DNA from 4 places in the Streptomyces sp. NPDC030798 genome. Region 3 is predicted to be linked to each of the others. Evidence: riboswitches for the same ligand, from Rfam matches in the RefSeq annotation. Region 3 holds a riboswitch; each other region holds the start of a gene.
What was found. Region 3 has a riboswitch for cyclic di-AMP ahead of ACZ404_RS11340 (M23 family metallopeptidase). Riboswitches for the same ligand answer to the same signal wherever they lie in the genome.

Region 1 (4,204 bases), on a different contig from region 3:
CAGGCGCTCGCCGACCAGCGGCTGAGCAAGAACCCGGAGCATCACGACGAGCCCGCGCACGCCAAGGGCAAGACGGGCATTCCGGGCGAGCGCAAGGCCGAGCTGATGACCCATCTGCTCAACATCGACCCGCCGGACCACACCCGGCTCAGGCGGCTGGTGAGCAAGGCGTTCACGCCCCGCCGGGTCGCCGAGTTCGCGCCGCGCGTGCAGGAGCTGGCCGACGGCCTCATCGACGGGTTCGCGGCGAGGGGTCGCGCCGACCTCATCCACGAATTCGCCTTCCCGCTGCCCATCTACGCCATCTGCGACATGCTCGGCGTCCCGCGCGAGGACCAGGACGACTTCCGGGACTGGGCGGGCATGATGATCCGGCACGGCGGTGGCCCCCGGGGCGGGGTCGCCCGCTCGGTGAAGAAGATGCGCGGCTACCTGGCCGAGCTGATCCACAGGAAGCGCCGGGCCCTGCCCGCCGAGCCCGCCCCCGGCGAGGACCTCATCTCGGGTCTCATCCGCGCCTCCGACCACGGTGAGCACCTCACCGAGAACGAGGCCGCGGCGATGGCGTTCATCCTGCTGTTCGCCGGGTTCGAGACGACGGTCAACCTCATCGGCAACGGCACCTACGCCCTGCTCACCCATCCCGGGCAGCGGCGCCGGCTGCAGCAGTCCCTGGCCGCCGGGGAGACGGGCCTGCTGGAGACCGGCGTCGAGGAACTCCTGCGCTACGACGGCCCGGTGGAGCTGGCCACCTGGCGGTTCGCCACCCGGCCGCTCAGCATCGGCGGACAGGACATCGCGCCCGGCGACCCCGTCCTCGTCGTCCTGGCCGCCGCCGACCGGGACCCGGAGCGGTTCGCCGACCCGGACCTCCTGGACCTCGCCCGCCGGGACAACCAGCACCTCGGCTACGGCCACGGCATCCACTACTGTCTCGGCGCCCCGCTCGCCCGCCTGGAGGGCCAGACCGCGCTCGCCACCCTCCTGACCCGGCTCCCGGACCTGCGGCTCGCGGCCGATCCGGCGGAGCTGCGGTGGCGCGGCGGGCTCATCATGCGCGGCCTGCGCACGCTCCCGGTGGAGTTCACCCCGGCCGCCGGGAAGACCGTACAACCGTAAACATGAAAGACGTTCAACTCTGTGATCTTCACGTGATCTGCGCGGCATTAACTTGTGACAAGTGATCGTCTGCGGATACGTTCACCCATCAGCGTGGCGGCGAGCGTCTCCCGCCGCGCCGCTCCTGCTGTCGCACGAAAGGCTTCCGCATGCTCTCCGGGAACGGTCGTCACCGTCGCCCCCGTCAGGCCCCGGCCCTCCTCGTCGCGGCGGGAGTGACCGGCTCCGCCATCGCCATCCCGCTGCTCGGCGCCGCGAGCGCCAACGCGGCCGACGGCACCACGTGGGACAAGGTGGCCGAGTGCGAGAGCGGCGGCTCCTGGAGCGCCGACACCGGCAACGGCTACTACGGCGGCCTGCAGATATCGCAGGACGACTGGGACAAGTACGGCGGCACCCAGTACGCCGACACCGCCGACCTGGCCAGCCGTTCGCAGCAGATCTCCATCGCCGAGAAGATCCTGGCCGACCGGGGCACCACCCCCTGGGCCACCTGCGCCCTGACCGCCGGCCTCACCTCCAACTCCGGTTCCGTGGACGTCGACACCGGCCTCGGCGGCTCGGACTCCGGTTCCGACTCCTCGCATGCGGGCGGACAGGACTCCGACTCCGGCACCGCGGGCGGTTCGACCGACAGTTCCGACTCGTCCGGCCTGCCGGATTCGTCCTCCTCGTCCGACTCCTCCTCGGACACGGCCACCACGCCGTCCCCGGGTGCGAGCAAGGACTCCGGCTCCACCAAGGACTCGAGTTCCGGCAAGGGGGCAGACGCCCACAAGTCCGACAAGTCCACCTCGCCCGACTCCGGGGGCGCGCAGGGCGACGGGTCCGCCGCCACGGATCCCACGACGGACGACTCGGACAATTCATGGCAGAGCGGAGGTTCTTGGAGTCTCGTCGACACCGGCGCGCTCAGCAGTGGCGGACGTCACCGGGGTGATCGTGCGGACGAAAGCGTGACAAACGGTCAGAATGCCACCTCCTCCGGCCGTCACGCCGCCACCGACGCGAGCGCCTACACGGTCCGCGAGGGCGACACCCTCGCCTCCATCGCGGACTCCCTTGACGTCGACGGCGGATGGCGCGCGCTCTACGACGCCAACAAGAGCGTCATCGGGACCGACCCGAACCACATCAGTGCCGGTCAGACCCTGCGAGTCGGTGCCGAAACGGGCGATAAGCAGAGGTAGTTGACGCCCTGATTCGCGCCTGATGTCCGATTTGGCGAAAGTGTGGGATGAGTCTCAGAAGCCCTGATCGTCTTTGAAATTCCCTCGATCACGTGTCTACGGTCAGGACCGCTCGTCACCACGAGCCCCGGCAGCCGCAACGCCGAATCCTGCCAGCGGCCGCCCGGGAACAGTCGTCGCATCATGCGCCGTAGGCAGGAGCGGGGGACCCAAGGTAGGTGCCGGGCCCAGCGGTTGACGCTGGACCGGCTAGGGGTGGAGCCGTGCCTCACACGAGGGGCACGGCCGGGCAACTCAACCGGCCCGAACCCGACAGCTCACCTCGCAGGCGTCGGTGAGGGGATCGATCCATGCTGTTCACCGGCAAGGGCAAGCACCGTCGTCCGTCCAAGGCCACCCGGGCCATCGCGCTCGCCGGCGTCACCGGCGCCGCCGTCGCCGCCCCGCTGATGGCGGCCGGCAACGCCTCCGCCGCCACCGCCTCCGAGTGGGACGCGGTCGCCCAGTGCGAGTCCGGCGGCAACTGGTCCATCAACACCGGCAACGGCTACTACGGCGGTCTGCAGTTCTCCGCCTCCACCTGGGCCGCGTACGGCGGCACCCAGTACGCCCCCCAGGCCAACCAGGCCACCAAGGCCCAGCAGATATCCGTCGCCGAGAAGGTGCTCGCCGCCCAGGGCAAGGGCGCCTGGCCGGTCTGCGGCAAGGGCCTGTCGAGCGCCGCCTACAACGGCTCGGCCGCCACTCCCTCGACGAACACCACCAGCCGCTCCACCGACCAGCAGGCCGCCTCCCGCTCCGCCGAGCGCCCGGCCGCGAGCAGCAGCAAGACCGTCACCACCCCGACCGGCAAGAAGGTCAAGAAGGGCGACGGCGAGTACAAGGTCGTCAAGGGTGACACGCTCAGCACCATCGCCGCCGCGCACCACGTCCAGGGCGGCTGGAAGAAGCTGTTCGAGCTGAACAAGGACATCGTCCAGGACGCCGACCTCATCTACCCCGGCCAGCAGCTGCACCTGAAGTAAGCGGCGGCCGCCCCGCCCGTCCCCCACGGGCTCCCCGCCCCGGCGCGTGTTCCCCCGTACGCGCCGGGGTGGGGTCTTTTTTTCCGGGTTCCTTCATGGGCCCTCCCGCGGCCCCTCCGTGCGACCCCCGCATCCCCCCTTTGTTCCGACCGGGAACAATAGGTACGGTCTCTCTGTCCACGGGACGGTCGGTCGGTGGCCGACGCCCCCGGGACGGTTAGGCTCTAGTCGCACGGCACACCAGCCGCGCACTCTCAGCGTCACATCCAAGAAGGAGATGCTCGTGCCGTCCATCGACGTCGTCGTAGCCCGGGAAATCCTGGACTCCCGAGGCAACCCCACGGTCGAGGTCGAGGTCGGCCTCGACGACGGCAGCACCGGGCGTGCCGCCGTCCCGTCCGGCGCCTCCACGGGCGCCTTCGAGGCCATCGAGCTCCGCGACGGTGACCCGAACCGCTACCAGGGCAAGGGTGTCGAGAAGGCCGTCCTCGCCGTCATCGAGCAGATCGGCCCGGAGCTGGTCGGCTACGACGCCACCGAGCAGCGCCTGATCGACCAGGCCATGTTCGACCTGGACGCCACCGACAACAAGGGCTCCCTCGGCGCCAACGCCATCCTCGGCGTCTCCCTGGCCGTCGCCCACGCCGCCTCCGAGGCCAGCGACCTCCCCCTCTTCCGCTACCTGGGCGGCCCGAACGCGCACCTGCTGCCGGTGCCGATGATGAACATCCTGAACGGCGGCTCGCACGCCGACTCCAACGTGGACATCCAGGAGTTCATGATCGCCCCGATCGGCGCGGAGTCCTTCTCCGAGGCGCTGCGCTGGGGCACCGAGGTCTACCACACCCTCAAGAAGGTGCTGAAGGGCCG
Region 2 (4,204 bases), on a different contig from region 3:
TGGTCGCCACGGGCCTGTCCGGGCTCGCGCACCTCCCGGCGGAGCTGGCCGGGGCGGCTGCCGACGGGCCCACGCCCACGGGCCCGGTCTCCCACAGCTCCCAGCACCACGACCTCACCCGCTTCGCCGGCAAGGAGCTGATCGTCGTCGGGGCCGGCCAGTCCGCGCTGGAGACCGCGGCCCTCGCGGCCGAGGCCGGCGCCCAGGTGCGCGTCGTCTCGCGCGGCCGCGGCCGGGTCGCCTTCGGGGCGCCGCCCTGGGACCAGCCGAAGCTCCGCCCCGAGTCGCCCTTCGGCCGCGCCTGGTCGCTGTGGGCGCTGAGCTACTACGCCGACCCCTACCGCTTCCTGCCCGAACCGGCCCGGCACTACCTGGTCCGCCGGGTCCTCGGCCCGCTGGGCGCCTGGTGGCTGCGCGACCGCTTCGAGGGCACGGTCCAGGTCCACGAGGTGGAGCGGGTGCTCGGCGCCGAGGTCGCCGACGGCGCCCCGGCCCTCACCGTCCGCACCCACGGGGGCCGCACCGAGCGGCTCACGGCGGACCACGTCATCGCCGCCACCGGCTACCACGTGAACATCGCCGCGATGGACTTCCTCGGCCACGAGCTGCGCACCCGGCTCGCGGTGAGCAGGGGCGCTCCCCGGCTCGGCGCCGGATACGTCTCCTCCGTGCCCGGCCTGTACTTCACCGGACTGCCGGCCGCGTCCTCCTACGGCCCGGTGATGCGCTTCGTCTGCGGCACGGAGTTCGCCTCCCCGCGGCTGGCCAAGCACCTGGCGGCCGCACACGGCTGAGCCCCGCGGCGGGCGGCCGAAGCCCTTTCCGGTACGGCCGCCCGCGCACGGCCGCCCGCGCGCAACCGAGGCGGCGTGGCCGGAATTCCCTGCCGGGGTACTGCCATCAAGGGGCCGGCGCACCCCACTTGGGCCCTGTCAGCACACAAGTCCGGGAAGAGCGGGGTGAGTCGGCGGGGCCTGCTCTCCGTATTCTCTGATCATGGCCGCACCTCCCGCATACGCACTCATCGCCACCGACCTGGACGGGACGCTGCTGCGCGGCGACGACACCGTCTCCGACCGGTCGCGCGCCGCCCTCGAGCAGGCGGCGCGGGCCGGGGCCCGGCACCTGGTGGTCACGGGCCGGCCGGCCCCGCGGGTGCAGCCCCTGCTGGAAAGCCTCGGCTGCACGGGCCTGGCGGTGTGCGGGCAGGGCGCGCAGGTCTACGACGCCGGCGCCGACCGCCTGCTGTGGTCGGTCCGGCTGGACCGGGAACTGGCCGAGACCGCGCTCGGCAAGATCGAGGCCGAGGTGGGGCAGGTGTACGCGGCCGTCGACCAGGACGGTGTGGACGGGCTCACGCTCATCGAACCGGGCTACCGGATGCCCCACCCGACCCTGCCCGCCGTGCGGGTCGACCGTCGCGCGGAGCTGTGGGGCGCGCCGATCAGCAAGGTGTTGCTGCGCCATCACACCCTCTCCGACGACGCGTTGGCGGCGGTCGCCCGCGCGGTGGTGGGCTCCCTGGCGACCGTGACGATGTCGGGGCCGGGGACGGTGGAGCTCCAGCCGTGCGGGGTGACCAAGGCCACGGGGCTGGCGCTGGCCGCCGAGCACCTCGGCATCGCCCCCGGGCGGGCCCTCGCCTTCGGCGACATGCCCAACGACATCCCGATGTTCCACTGGGCCGCGCACGGCGTCGCCATGGCCAACGCCCACCCCGAACTCCAGGCGGTCGCCGACGAGATCACGGCAACGAACGAGGACGACGGCATCGCCGTCGTCCTCGAAAGACTGTTCCCGACCGGTTGACCGAACCATCGACCGACTGACCGGAATATCAGTAGCAGCCCGCCACGGGCGCTCGGAGCCCCACTGTCGGGGGCCCGTCGGCCCCGGTCAGTAGGCGCCGAACACGTTGTCGATCGACCCGTAGCGCGCGGCCGCGTAGTTGCAGGCGGCGGTGATGTTCGCGACCGGGTCGTAGATGTCGTACGACGTTCCGGCCACGTGGTACGTGTTGAACGTGGGGTCGATGACCTGCAGCAGGCCCTTGGACGGGATGCCCTTGGCCGCGTTGGAGTCCCACAGGTTGATGGCGTTGGGGTTGCCGGAGGACTCGCGGATGATGTTGCGGTAGATGCCGTGGTAGGTGCCCGGGATGTGCTTCTCGGCCATGATCGCGAGGGACTCGCGGATCCAGCCGTCCAGGTTGTTCGGGTATCCGGCCGGGGTCGTGGAGGCCGTCGTGGCGGCCGGGGTGGCCGCGGAGGCGCTGGTCGCACCGATGAGCGGGAGGGCGAGCACGGCGGCGCCGGTGCCGGCGACGGCGAGCGTGCGCAGCAGGCGGTGGGTGCGGGCGCGGCGGGGCTGAGCGGCAGCAGGCATGGCGAAGTTCCTCTCCGTCGCCTGCGAGGTGAGCTGTCGGGTTCGGGCGGGGAGGTGCCCGGCCGTGCCCCCGTAAGGAGGCACGACTTCACCCCTAGCCGTTCCGGTACGGCGTGTGCCGGCCGGTCCGGCGGCTTACCTGGGTCCCCCGCTCCTGCCGTACGGATGAGTCCGTCGATGGGTGATGCCAGACGCGGCAGGATTCGGCGTCCGTCTGGCGTGGCGGGAACGTATGCGAGAGCACATGTCCGGAACAAGTACTGGATTCACACAACGCGCTACTTGACCTTGGTCTGAGGCATTTGAGGCACTTGATCCTTTGCGGTTGCCAAGGCTCAACTCGCCGACGCCACAAGGTGAAGAACGTGTGAGGAGGGGTCGGACGCACCGACGGGTCCGCGTGACCCACTTCACGAAATGGCAAATTACTCTAAATCAGACATGGGCGATTTGCGTTTCGGCTCGCCGGGGTGGAGTCGCAGGTCGGCCGGCCTTCGGGTGTGCCTTGTGGCGTTGTGCTAAGTCGGTAAATATGTGTTCATACCGTCCGATCAAAAACATAACGGTCGTGATCCGATACCGCCCAGGCTGGACCGGTGGGCGCTATCGGTGATCGAAACAGGACCGGATACGCTGACTTGAGTGATGGCAGCGACCTATCGACAAACCGTGTAATCGCCAGCAGACACCAGCAGACAGGAGACCCCTCGTGACCGTCGTCGGGCCGTTCGGGCTGAGCGTGCGGGACCAGGCTCTCGAAGCCGATGTCCAGGCCGGATTGACGGCTGTCGAGGAAGGCTTGCTCGAGGCCACCAAGAGTGAGGTCCCGTTCATCACGGAGGCCGCACAGCACCTCGTACGGGCGGGCGGGAAGCGGTTCCGGCCGCTGCTCGTGATGCTCGCGGCGCAGTTCGGCGACCCGTACGCGCCGGGGGTCGTCCCTGCCGCGGTGGTCGTGGAGCTCACCCACCTGGCCACGCTGTACCACGACGACGTCATGGACGAGGCCTCCGTGCGGCGCGGCGTGGACAGCGCCAACACCCGCTGGGGCAACTCCGTCGCCGTCCTCACCGGCGACTTCCTCTTCGCGCGCGCCTCCCAGATCCTCGCCGACCTCGGCCCCGAGGCGGTCCGGGTGCAGGCCCTCGCGTTCGAGCGGCTGGTCACCGGGCAGATCCTGGAGACCGCGGGCCCCTCGGACGGCCGCGACCCGGTCGACCACTACCTGGACGTGCTCGGCGGCAAGACCGGCTCCCTGGTGGCGGTCTCCTGCCGGTTCGGCGCGATGATGTCCGGCGCCGACGAGACGGTCGTCGACGTGCTCACCCAGTACGGCGAGCGGCTCGGGGTCGCCTTCCAGCTCGCGGACGACGTTCTGGACATCGCCTCCGACTCCCACGAGTCCGGCAAGACCCCCGGCACCGACCTGCGCGAGGGCATCCCGACGCTGCCCGTGCTGCGGCTGCGCGAGCGGGCCGCCCGCCTGGGCCTGCCCGAGGACGCGGCGCTGTGCGAGCTGCTGGACTCCGACCTCACCGACGACGCCCGGCACGCCGAGGCGCTGGCCGCGCTGCGCGCGCACCCCGCGCTGGAGCAGGCCCGCCGGGACACCGTCCGCTACGTCGAGGAGGCGCGCTCCGCGCTGGCCCCGCTGCCGGAGTGCGACGCCAAGGCGGCACTGCTCGAACTGTGCGACGCGGTGGTGCACCGCGCCGGCTGACGGCCCCGCCCTTCATGGGCGGCATGCCGCGTCCCTCCGTCCCGCGCTGACCGGAGCCCAGAGGCCCCCCACCCGTGGCGTCCCCCCACGACCCCTACG
Region 3 (4,204 bases):
ACGGTCCGCCCGGTCCCGGCCGCCGGAAAAGCGCAACCGGTGCGCGGCCGTCGCGCGCTCGCCGTGCAGCGCCGTGAGCGCCCGCGCACGCTCCCCGTCGCCGCGCGCCACCGCGTCCACGATCGCCCCGTGCTCCGCCCAGGACTCCACCGGACTCGGCGGCGCCTCCACCGCGTACATCCAGGCGATCTTGTGCCGCAACTGGGTGAGCATCGAGGTCAGCGAGGGACTGCCGCAGGCCTGGGCGAGCGTCTCGTGGAACCAGCCGCCCAGCGAGCGCAGATCCTCGCTGCCGCCCCGGCGGGCCCGCTCCTGGCCCAGCCTGACCAGGCCGCGCAGCACCTTCAGATGGGCCTCGGTGCGCCGCTGTGCGGCCCGGGAGGCGCCGAGCGGCTCCAGCAGCATGCGCATCTCCAGCAGGTCGGCGGCCTCCTGCTCGGTCGGCTCGGCCACGCACGCGCCCGCGTGCCGCCGGGTCACCACGAAGCCCTCCGCCTCCAGGGTGCGCAGGGCCTCGCGGACGGGGACGCGCGAGACGCCGTAGCGGCGGGCGAGGACTTCCTCGGTGAGGCGGCTGCCGCGCTCGTGGACACCGGCCACGATGTCGTCCCGGATCGCCGTGCACACCGAGTGCGCCGGAATACGCATGACCGACCTCCGCCTTAATCCCCGTGAAACGTCGACGATGGACGCGTGTTCCGTGACTCTATTGCAATGAGCCGGAATTTCCGACGGCGGGCCGGAATCCATGGATATTTTTTGGACAGCGGATGCGGCAGGCGGCGCGAAAAACGGCGAAAGCCCCGGCTCGGTGAGCCGGGGCTTTCGATGTCGCGGGGCGCGGCGTCAGACGTCCACGCCGTGCTTGCGGAGGTAGGCGACGGGGTCGACGTCCGAGCCGTAGTCCGGGGACGTACGGGCCTCGAAGTGCAGATGCGGGCCGGTGACGTTGCCGGTCGCGCCGGACAGGCCGATCTGCTGGCCCGGGGTGACCTTCTGGCCCACGGTGACGCCGATCGACGACAGGTGGCCGTACTGCGTGTACATGCCGTCGGCCATCCGGATCACGATCTGGTTGCCGTACGCGCCGCCCCAGCCGGTGGAGACGACCGTCCCGGAGCCGACCGCGTGGACCGGGGTCCCGCTGGCGGCGTGGAAGTCGATGCCGGTGTGCGAGCCGGAGGACCACAGGGAACTGCTGGCCATGTAGCCCGTGGAGACGTACGAGTGCGCGATCGGGGCGACGAAGGCGTTCAGGCGCTTGCGCTCGGCCTCCCGGGCGGCGCGCGCCTTGGCCTGGCGCGCCTGCTCGGCCCGCTCGGCGGCCGCCTTGGCCGCGGCCTCCTCGGCCGCCTTCTGCTCGGCGGCTTCCCGCTGGACGGCGGCCTGCGCGTCGATCTGGGCCGCGACGTCGTCGCTCACGGTGATGACCGGGGTGAGGCCGGTCTGCTCGACGGGGCTCTCCGCGGCGAGCGCCGGGGTGGCCGCGAGGGTGCCGAGGACACCGGTGGTGGTGAGGGCCGCGACACCGGCCGCCTGAGCGGTGGTGCGCTTGACCCGGCCGGGCCTGCGGTGCTTCCCGGTGGCGCACATGAACGCCATGTAGTGGCTCGTCCTTTCCTTCCCTCTCGCCTACCGGGTTAGCTGACGGGTTCGGAGCAGGAAGGTCTCCTACGGACCCCCTCGCTCGCGCGCGGGCGTCCGATTCACCCCAGGGACTGCGTTGGGTCCCCGGCTCCCCTGGCTCGCGCCGTACGGGGACTCGGCGATGGCTGTCCGGTGCCGCGGGTGCGGCGCACTGCCTGACGAACAGCCCGGAAGACGCTAAGCGGCCCGGCTTTCGATCCTCAAACGGAACCGGGGTTTTGTAGCGCATCCCACAGGCCAGACAGGCAGCCTCCGCCCCAATCCGGACATCTTGGAGGTGCCGTTCACCGGCCGCCTCCACCCGCTGCCGGGCAACGCAAGGGGCCCTGACGGTCCGTCGGACGTCAGGGCCCCACGCGCGTGCGGCTCTCCTCGGGTGCTACTCGGCGGCCACCACGGTGACTTCGCCGATGCCGAGCGCCTCGACGGGTGCCTTGATCTGGGCCGCGTCGCCGACGAGGACGGTCACCAGGCGGTCCACCGGGAAGGCGTTGATGACCGCCGCGGTGGCCTCCACCGTGCCCGTGGCGGCGAGCTGCTGATACAGCGTCGCCTGGAAGTCGTCGGGCAGGTGCTGCTCGACCTGTTCGGCCAGGGTGCTCGCGACGGCCGCCGCGGTCTCGTACTTCAGCGGCGCCACCCCGACGAGGTTCTGCACGGCGACGTCCCGCTCGGCGTCCGTCAGGCCGTCCGCCGCCAGCGTGCGCAGCACCGTCCACAGGTCCTCGAGCGCGGGGCCGGTGTTCGGGGTGTCCACGGAGCCGCTGATGGCGAGCATCGCGGCGCCGGTGCCCTCCGGGGAGGAGCGCAGGACCTGCCCGAAGGAGCGCACGCCGTAGGTGTAGCCCTTCTCCTCGCGCAGGACGCGGTCCAGGCGGGAGGTGAGGGTGCCGCCGAGGCAGTAGGTGCCGAGCACCTGCGCGGGCCACACACGGTCGTGCCGGTCGGGACCGATGCGACCGATGAGCAGCTGCGTCTGCACCGCGCCGGGCCGGTCGACGATGACCACGCGCCCGGTGTCGTCGGCGGTCACCGGCGGCACCGGCCGCGGCCGGCCCGGGGTGCCGGTCCAGGCGCCCAGGGTGTCGCCGAGCAGCGCGTCCAGGTCGGTGCCGGTGAGGTCGCCGACGACGACCACGGTGGCGGTGGCGGGCCGCACATGGCGGTCGTAGAAGGCCCGTACGGCGGCCGCGTCGATCTTCTCGACCGTCTCCTCGGTGCCCTGGCGCGGGCGCGACATGCGCGCGGTCGCCGGGAACAGCTCCTTGGAGAGTTCCTTGGCGGCCCGGCGGGAGGGGTTGGCCAGCTCGTGCGGGATCTCGTCCAGGCGGTTGCGGACCAGCCGCTCGACCTCGCTCTCGGCGAAGGCGGGCGCGCGCAGCGCGTCGGCGAGCAGGCCGAGGCCCTTGGCCAGGCGCGAGGCGGGCACCTCCAGGCTGAGGCGGACGCCGGGGTGGTCGGCGTGCGCGTCGAGCGTGGCGCCGGCCCGCTCCAGCTCGGCGGCGAACTCCTCGGCGGAGTGCTTGTCGGTGCCCTCGGAGAAGGCCCGCGCCATGATCGTGGCGACGCCGTCCAGGCCGGCCGGCTCGGCGTCCAGGGGGGCGTCCAGCAGCACCTCGACGGCGACGACCTGCTGGCCGGGGCGGTGGCAGCGCAGCACGGTCAGACCGTTGTCCAGCGTGCCGCGCTCGGGGGCCGGGAACGCCCACGGCCTGGCCTCGCCGGGCTGCGGCTGGGGGTGGAAGTCCATGGTGGCGAGCTCGGTCACTTGGCCGTCTCCTCGTTCTCGTTACCGGCCTCTACGGTCGCTTCCTGCTCGGGGTCCTCGGGCACGTCGGCGTCCTGCGCGGTCTCCGGGGACTTCGGCTCGTAGACGAGGACCGCGCGGTTGTCGGGGCGCAGGCGGGCCTGGGCGACCGCCTGGACCTCCTCCGGGGTCACCTCCAGGACGCGCTGGACGGCGGTGAGGGCGAGCTGGGGGTCGCCGAACAGCACGGCGTACCGGCACAGTTCGTCGGCGCGGCCGGCGACCGTGCCGAGCCGGTCCAGCCATTCGCGCTCCAACTGGGCCTGGGCGCGCTCCATCTCCTCGGGCGTGGGGCCCTCCTCGGCGAACCGGGCCAGCTCCTCGTCGATCGCGGTCTCGATGACCGGCACCTCGACGTCCCCGGAGGTCTTCACGTCCAGCCAGCCGAGCGAGGGCGCGCCGGCCAGCCGCAGCAGGCCGAAGCCGGCCGTGACGGCCGTACGGTCGCGGCGCACCAGCCGGTTGTACAGCCGGGAGGACTCGCCGCCGCCGAGGACCGTCAGGGCCAGGTCGGCCGCGTCGCACGCGCGCGTGCCGTCGTGCGGCAGCCGGTAGGCGGCCATCAGGGCGCGCGCCGGGACCTCCTCGACGACGACCTCGCGCAGCTGCTCGCCGATGGTCTCCGGCAGCGAGCCGTCGCGGGGCGTGGGCTTGCCGTCGTGGGACGGGATCGAACCGAAGTACTTCTCGACCCAGGCGAGGGTCTGGGCCGGGTCGATGTCGCCGACCACGGAGAGCACCGCGTTGTTG
Region 4 (4,204 bases), on a different contig from region 3:
TCGTCGTTCCACAGGTACAGCCGCGCGCTGTCCGCGGCGAGCAGCTTCGCCCCGGCCAGCGCCGAGATGGCGAGCGCCCCGCCCGAGATCCAGTGGTCCCCGGCCCCCACGAGCACCTGGCGCGGATCGAAGTGGGCGAAGGCGAGGCCGTAGAGGATCAGGCCCAGCCAGAAGAGCACCAGCGCGGCATGCGCGAGCCACAGCAACGACCCGGCCGCCGCCAGCGTGGCCGCCAGGACCGCGAGCCCTTGTGTGGCGACACAACACAGGAACACCGTTCCCGGCATGCGCGGCCTCCAGTGCCGCATCACGAGGAACAGCAGGACCGGCCAGATCACCGCCGCCAGTGCCAGCAACGCCTCCGCCAGGGTCTGCAGACCGAGCGCCGAGAACCGCGTGCCGAGCACCGTGGTCGCGGCGACGGCGGTGAGCCCGCCCGGACGCTCCGCCTCGGCCTCCCACCGCTGCCGCCGCCACACCAGCCGTGCGACGAAGGCGGCGGCCAGTACCAGCCAGGCGACGCAGGCGAGGCCCAGGAAGACCAGGGACACCGTCTCGGCGCCCGACAGCTGCAGGCCGACGGACACGATGCCGGTCGCCATGACGACGGCTCCCGCCGCCGGCGGACGCCCCGCCCACCACGTGCGCAGACCTGAGTTGCCGGGCATGCGCCCGATGCTAGGGAGCCGCGCGGCCCTCACCCGGAGGGCACGCGCGCGTGGAGCACGAAAACTCCGCGAAAGGACGCTCAGGCCGGCCGCACCACGCGGCGGATCACCGAATCGCCCAGGTGGTGGACGGACTCCTCGCTGACGTACCCGCCGGGGCGCGGGGCGTGGATCATCATTCCGTCGCCCGTGCACAGGCCCACGTGGCTGTGGTCGTCGTGGAAGAAGACGAGGTCGCCCGCGCGCGCGTCGGCGAGCGGAACAGGGGTGCCGACGGCGGCCTGGGCGGGAGCGGTGCGCGGCAGCGTGACGCCGGCGGCCTTCCAGGCGGCCTGGGTGAGGCCGGCGCAGTCGTAGGAGCCCGGCCCGCTGGCCCCGCTGACGTACGGCTTGCCGATCTGGGCGCGGGCGAAGACGACCGCCGTCTCGGCCCGCGTGGCGGCGCCCGCGTCCGGCGCCACGGGCGCCCGGTGCCGCCCACGTTCGGCCGGTCGCGGGGCGGGCTGTGCGGCGGGCGGTACGACGGGCTGTGCGGCGGCTTGGATCGCCGGCTGTGCCGACGGCGGTTGCGTGGCCGGCCGGGTCACCGGGGGCGCGGACGGCGCTTGTGCCACGGCATGGGCCACGCCCCGCGTCACCGCTTGCCCCGACGCGGGCTGCACCACCGCATGGGCCACCGACGGCGCCACCGGGCGCACCGCCGCCTGCATCACCGGACGCGCCGCCGTCCCCTGGCCCGTCGCACGGGACAGCAGAGCCCGCGCGGTGACCAGCTTGCGCTGCACGACCGCCTTGGCGGCCCTGACGTCGTACGGCGCGTCGGCGGCCGGCGTCTCGGCGCCTCCGGGGACGTGCCCGCGCTCGGGGGTGACGCCCTTCCCCCGCTCAGCCGCGTCCTTCACGCGCGAGGCGAGACGGTTCATCACCCGGTTCTGCGCGAAGTGGTCCTGCGGATACTCCTCGAGGAGGGAGGCGGCCCGGTCCGGGCCGGCGGTGAACGGAGCCAGCCCCTCGCGGGCCTTGGCGCGCCTGCCGGGGCGCCGGGGGCCCTCCTCGCGCGGGGGCTCCGTGCGCGCCTGCTGCCGGGCTGTCGGGCGGGCAGCCGCCGCGCGCGTGGCCGTCGTGGCCCCCTCCGCCGCCGAGTCGGCCCGGCGGTAGAGCTCGTCGATCTTCTTTTCGATCTCCTCCATGCTGGGCCTGCCGTCGCCGGCGGGGACGGCGGCCTCGGCCGTCTGGGACAGGACGGCCACGGAGGTGAACGCGGCGGTGGCGAGGGCCGGGGTGCGCAGACCCGGTGCGAGGGATCCGCCGGGGCGCGGCTTGCGGTGCGACGCCAAGGGAGGCGACTCCTTCCAATGGGCCGCCTACCGGGTTAGCTGTCGGGTTCGGGCGGGTGGTTCGGAAGGGTTGCCCTACGGCGTCGTCCCGGGCGGGAGTCGGCCGATTCACCCCAGGATCGGTGGGTCCCCGGCTCCGGCTGCCTGCGGGCGTGCCGGACTCGGCGGAGGCCGTGCGGCCCGGCGAGGTTCGCCGGAGAGGGGTCGCACGACCTGACGGAAACCTAGCCAACTGGTGTGACTTCTGTGAAGGTTGGAGCGGCATATGTCCGATACGTTTTCGTGACCGGAGCCGTATTTCATACGCAGGTGAGCAACCGCCTCCGCAGCGTGAGCAGCCGGAAGGTGCGGAAGCGAAGGCGATCGACCGGCCCCTGGAATCGGCCGGGTTTCCGGGTCGCGGAACGGTTGTCGGTGCGGCGCCCTAGACTCGGAGAGCGATGAGCAGCCTCTTTGACGACAGCTTCCTGGCGGACCTCCAGCCCCCGCGCGGGCGCGAGGAGGAACCCCCGCCGCCGCCCGAGGACGATCATGCTCCGGAGCCGCTTCCGGACGATCTGTTCGGCGGGAAGTTCGACGTGCCGCCGGACCGGGACGGGTACTACCGGGACGGCGCCCCACGCCCCGCGATCGACACGGCGGCGCTGCTGGAGGGGCTGAACGACAACCAGCGTGCCGCGGTCGTCCACGCCGGCTCCCCCCTGCTCATCGTCGCCGGTGCCGGCTCCGGCAAGACCCGTGTGCTCACCCACCGCATCGCCCACCTGCTCGCCGAGCGGCATGTGCACCCGGGTCAGATCCTCGCGATCACCTTCACCAACAAGGCCGCGGGCGAGATGAAGGAGCGCGTCGAGCACCTCGTCGGCCCGCGCGCGAACGCGATGTGGGTGATGACGTTCCACAGCGCGTGCGTGCGCATCCTGCGCCGGGAGTCGAAGAAGCTCGGTTTCACGTCGTCGTTCTCGATCTACGACGCCGCGGACAGCAAGCGCCTGATGGCCCTGGTCTGCCGCGATTTGGACCTCGACCCCAAGCGCTTCCCGCCCAAGTCCTTCAGCGCCAAGATCAGCAACCTGAAGAACGAGCTGATCGACGAGGAGGATTTCGCCGCCCAGGCCACCGACGGCTTCGAGAAGACCCTCGCCCAGGCCTACGCGCTGTACCAGTCGCGCCTGCGCGAGGCCAACGCGCTGGACTTCGACGACCTGATCATGACGACGGTCAATCTGCTGCGCGCCTTCCCGGACGTCGCCGAGCACTACCGCCGACGCTTCCGGCACGTCCTGGTGGACGAGTACCAGGACACCAACCACGCCCAGTACGCCCTCGTCCGGGAGCTGGTGGGCACGGGCGGGTACGACGAGGACGTACCGCCCGGTGAGTACGACCTGCCGCCCGCCGAGCTGTGCGTCGTGGGTGACGCGGACCAGTCGATCTACGCCTTCCGGGGCGCGACGATCCGCAACATCCTCCAGTTCGAGGAGGACTACCCGAACGCGACGACGATCCTGCTGGAGCAGAACTACCGTTCCACGCAGACCATCCTGTCCGCCGCCAACGCGGTCATCGAGCGCAACGAGTCCCGCCGCCCGAAGAACCTGTGGACCAACGCCGGCCAAGGCGCCCGCATCACCGGCTATGTGGCGGACACCGAGCACGACGAGGCCCAGTTCGTCGCCGAGGAGATAGACCGCCTCACGGACGCGGGCGAGGCCAAGGCGGGCGACGTCGCCGTCTTCTACCGCACCAACGCCCAGTCCCGTGTCTTCGAAGAGGTCTTCATCCGGGTGGGCCTGCCCTACAAGGTCGTCGGCGGCGTCCGCTTCTACGAGCGCAAGGAGGTCCGGGACGTCCTGGCCTACCTGAGGGTGCTGGCCAACCCGGAGGACTCGGTGCCGCTGCGCCGCATCCTCAACGTGCCCAAGCGGGGCATCGGCGACCGCGCCGAGGCGATGATCGACGCCCTCGCCCAGCGCGAGAAGATCAGCTTCTCGCAGGCCCTGAAGCGGGTCGACGAGGCGTACGGCATGGCCGCGCGTTCCACCAACGCGGTCAAGCGGTTCAACACGCTGATGGAGGACCTGCGGACGATCGTGGAGTCCGGCGCCGGACCGGCCACCGTCCTGGAGGCCATACTCGAACGCACCGGTTACCTGGCCGAGTTGCAGAACTCCACCGACCCGCAGGACGAGACCCGCA

Region 1: another riboswitch for cyclic di-AMP. It lies ahead of ACZ404_RS26335 (transglycosylase family protein); the one in region 3 lies ahead of ACZ404_RS11340 (M23 family metallopeptidase).
Region 2: another riboswitch for cyclic di-AMP. It lies ahead of ACZ404_RS33605 (transglycosylase SLT domain-containing protein); the one in region 3 lies ahead of ACZ404_RS11340 (M23 family metallopeptidase).
Region 4: another riboswitch for cyclic di-AMP. It lies ahead of ACZ404_RS21935 (C40 family peptidase); the one in region 3 lies ahead of ACZ404_RS11340 (M23 family metallopeptidase).

Annotation. Positions count from the first base shown of each region.
Region 1 is NZ_JBVIDR010000012.1:102,097-106,300, reverse strand. Features, by position in the region: gene ACZ404_RS26345 (cytochrome P450 family protein) at 1-1,119, shown strand, start outside; gene ACZ404_RS26340 (transglycosylase family protein) at 1,269-2,309, shown strand; cyclic di-AMP (ydaO/yuaA leader) riboswitch at 2,486-2,655, shown strand; gene ACZ404_RS26335 (transglycosylase family protein) at 2,660-3,334, shown strand; gene eno (phosphopyruvate hydratase) at 3,612-4,204, shown strand, end outside.
Region 2 is NZ_JBVIDR010000019.1:128,865-133,068, forward strand. Features, by position in the region: gene ACZ404_RS33595 (FAD-dependent oxidoreductase) at 1-794, shown strand, start outside; gene ACZ404_RS33600 (HAD family hydrolase) at 997-1,809, shown strand; gene ACZ404_RS33605 (transglycosylase SLT domain-containing protein) at 1,897-2,385, opposite strand; cyclic di-AMP (ydaO/yuaA leader) riboswitch at 2,389-2,568, opposite strand; gene ACZ404_RS33610 (polyprenyl synthetase family protein) at 3,095-4,105, shown strand.
Region 3 is NZ_JBVIDR010000004.1:143,134-147,337, reverse strand. Features, by position in the region: gene ACZ404_RS11345 (GntR family transcriptional regulator) at 1-648, opposite strand, end outside; gene ACZ404_RS11340 (M23 family metallopeptidase) at 847-1,602, opposite strand; cyclic di-AMP (ydaO/yuaA leader) riboswitch at 1,615-1,778, opposite strand; gene ACZ404_RS11335 (M16 family metallopeptidase) at 2,027-3,415, opposite strand; gene ACZ404_RS11330 (M16 family metallopeptidase) at 3,412-4,204, opposite strand, start outside.
Region 4 is NZ_JBVIDR010000009.1:191,885-196,088, forward strand. Features, by position in the region: gene ACZ404_RS21930 (tellurite resistance/C4-dicarboxylate transporter family protein) at 1-668, opposite strand, end outside; gene ACZ404_RS21935 (C40 family peptidase) at 749-2,005, opposite strand; cyclic di-AMP (ydaO/yuaA leader) riboswitch at 2,013-2,182, opposite strand; gene pcrA (DNA helicase PcrA) at 2,446-4,204, shown strand, end outside.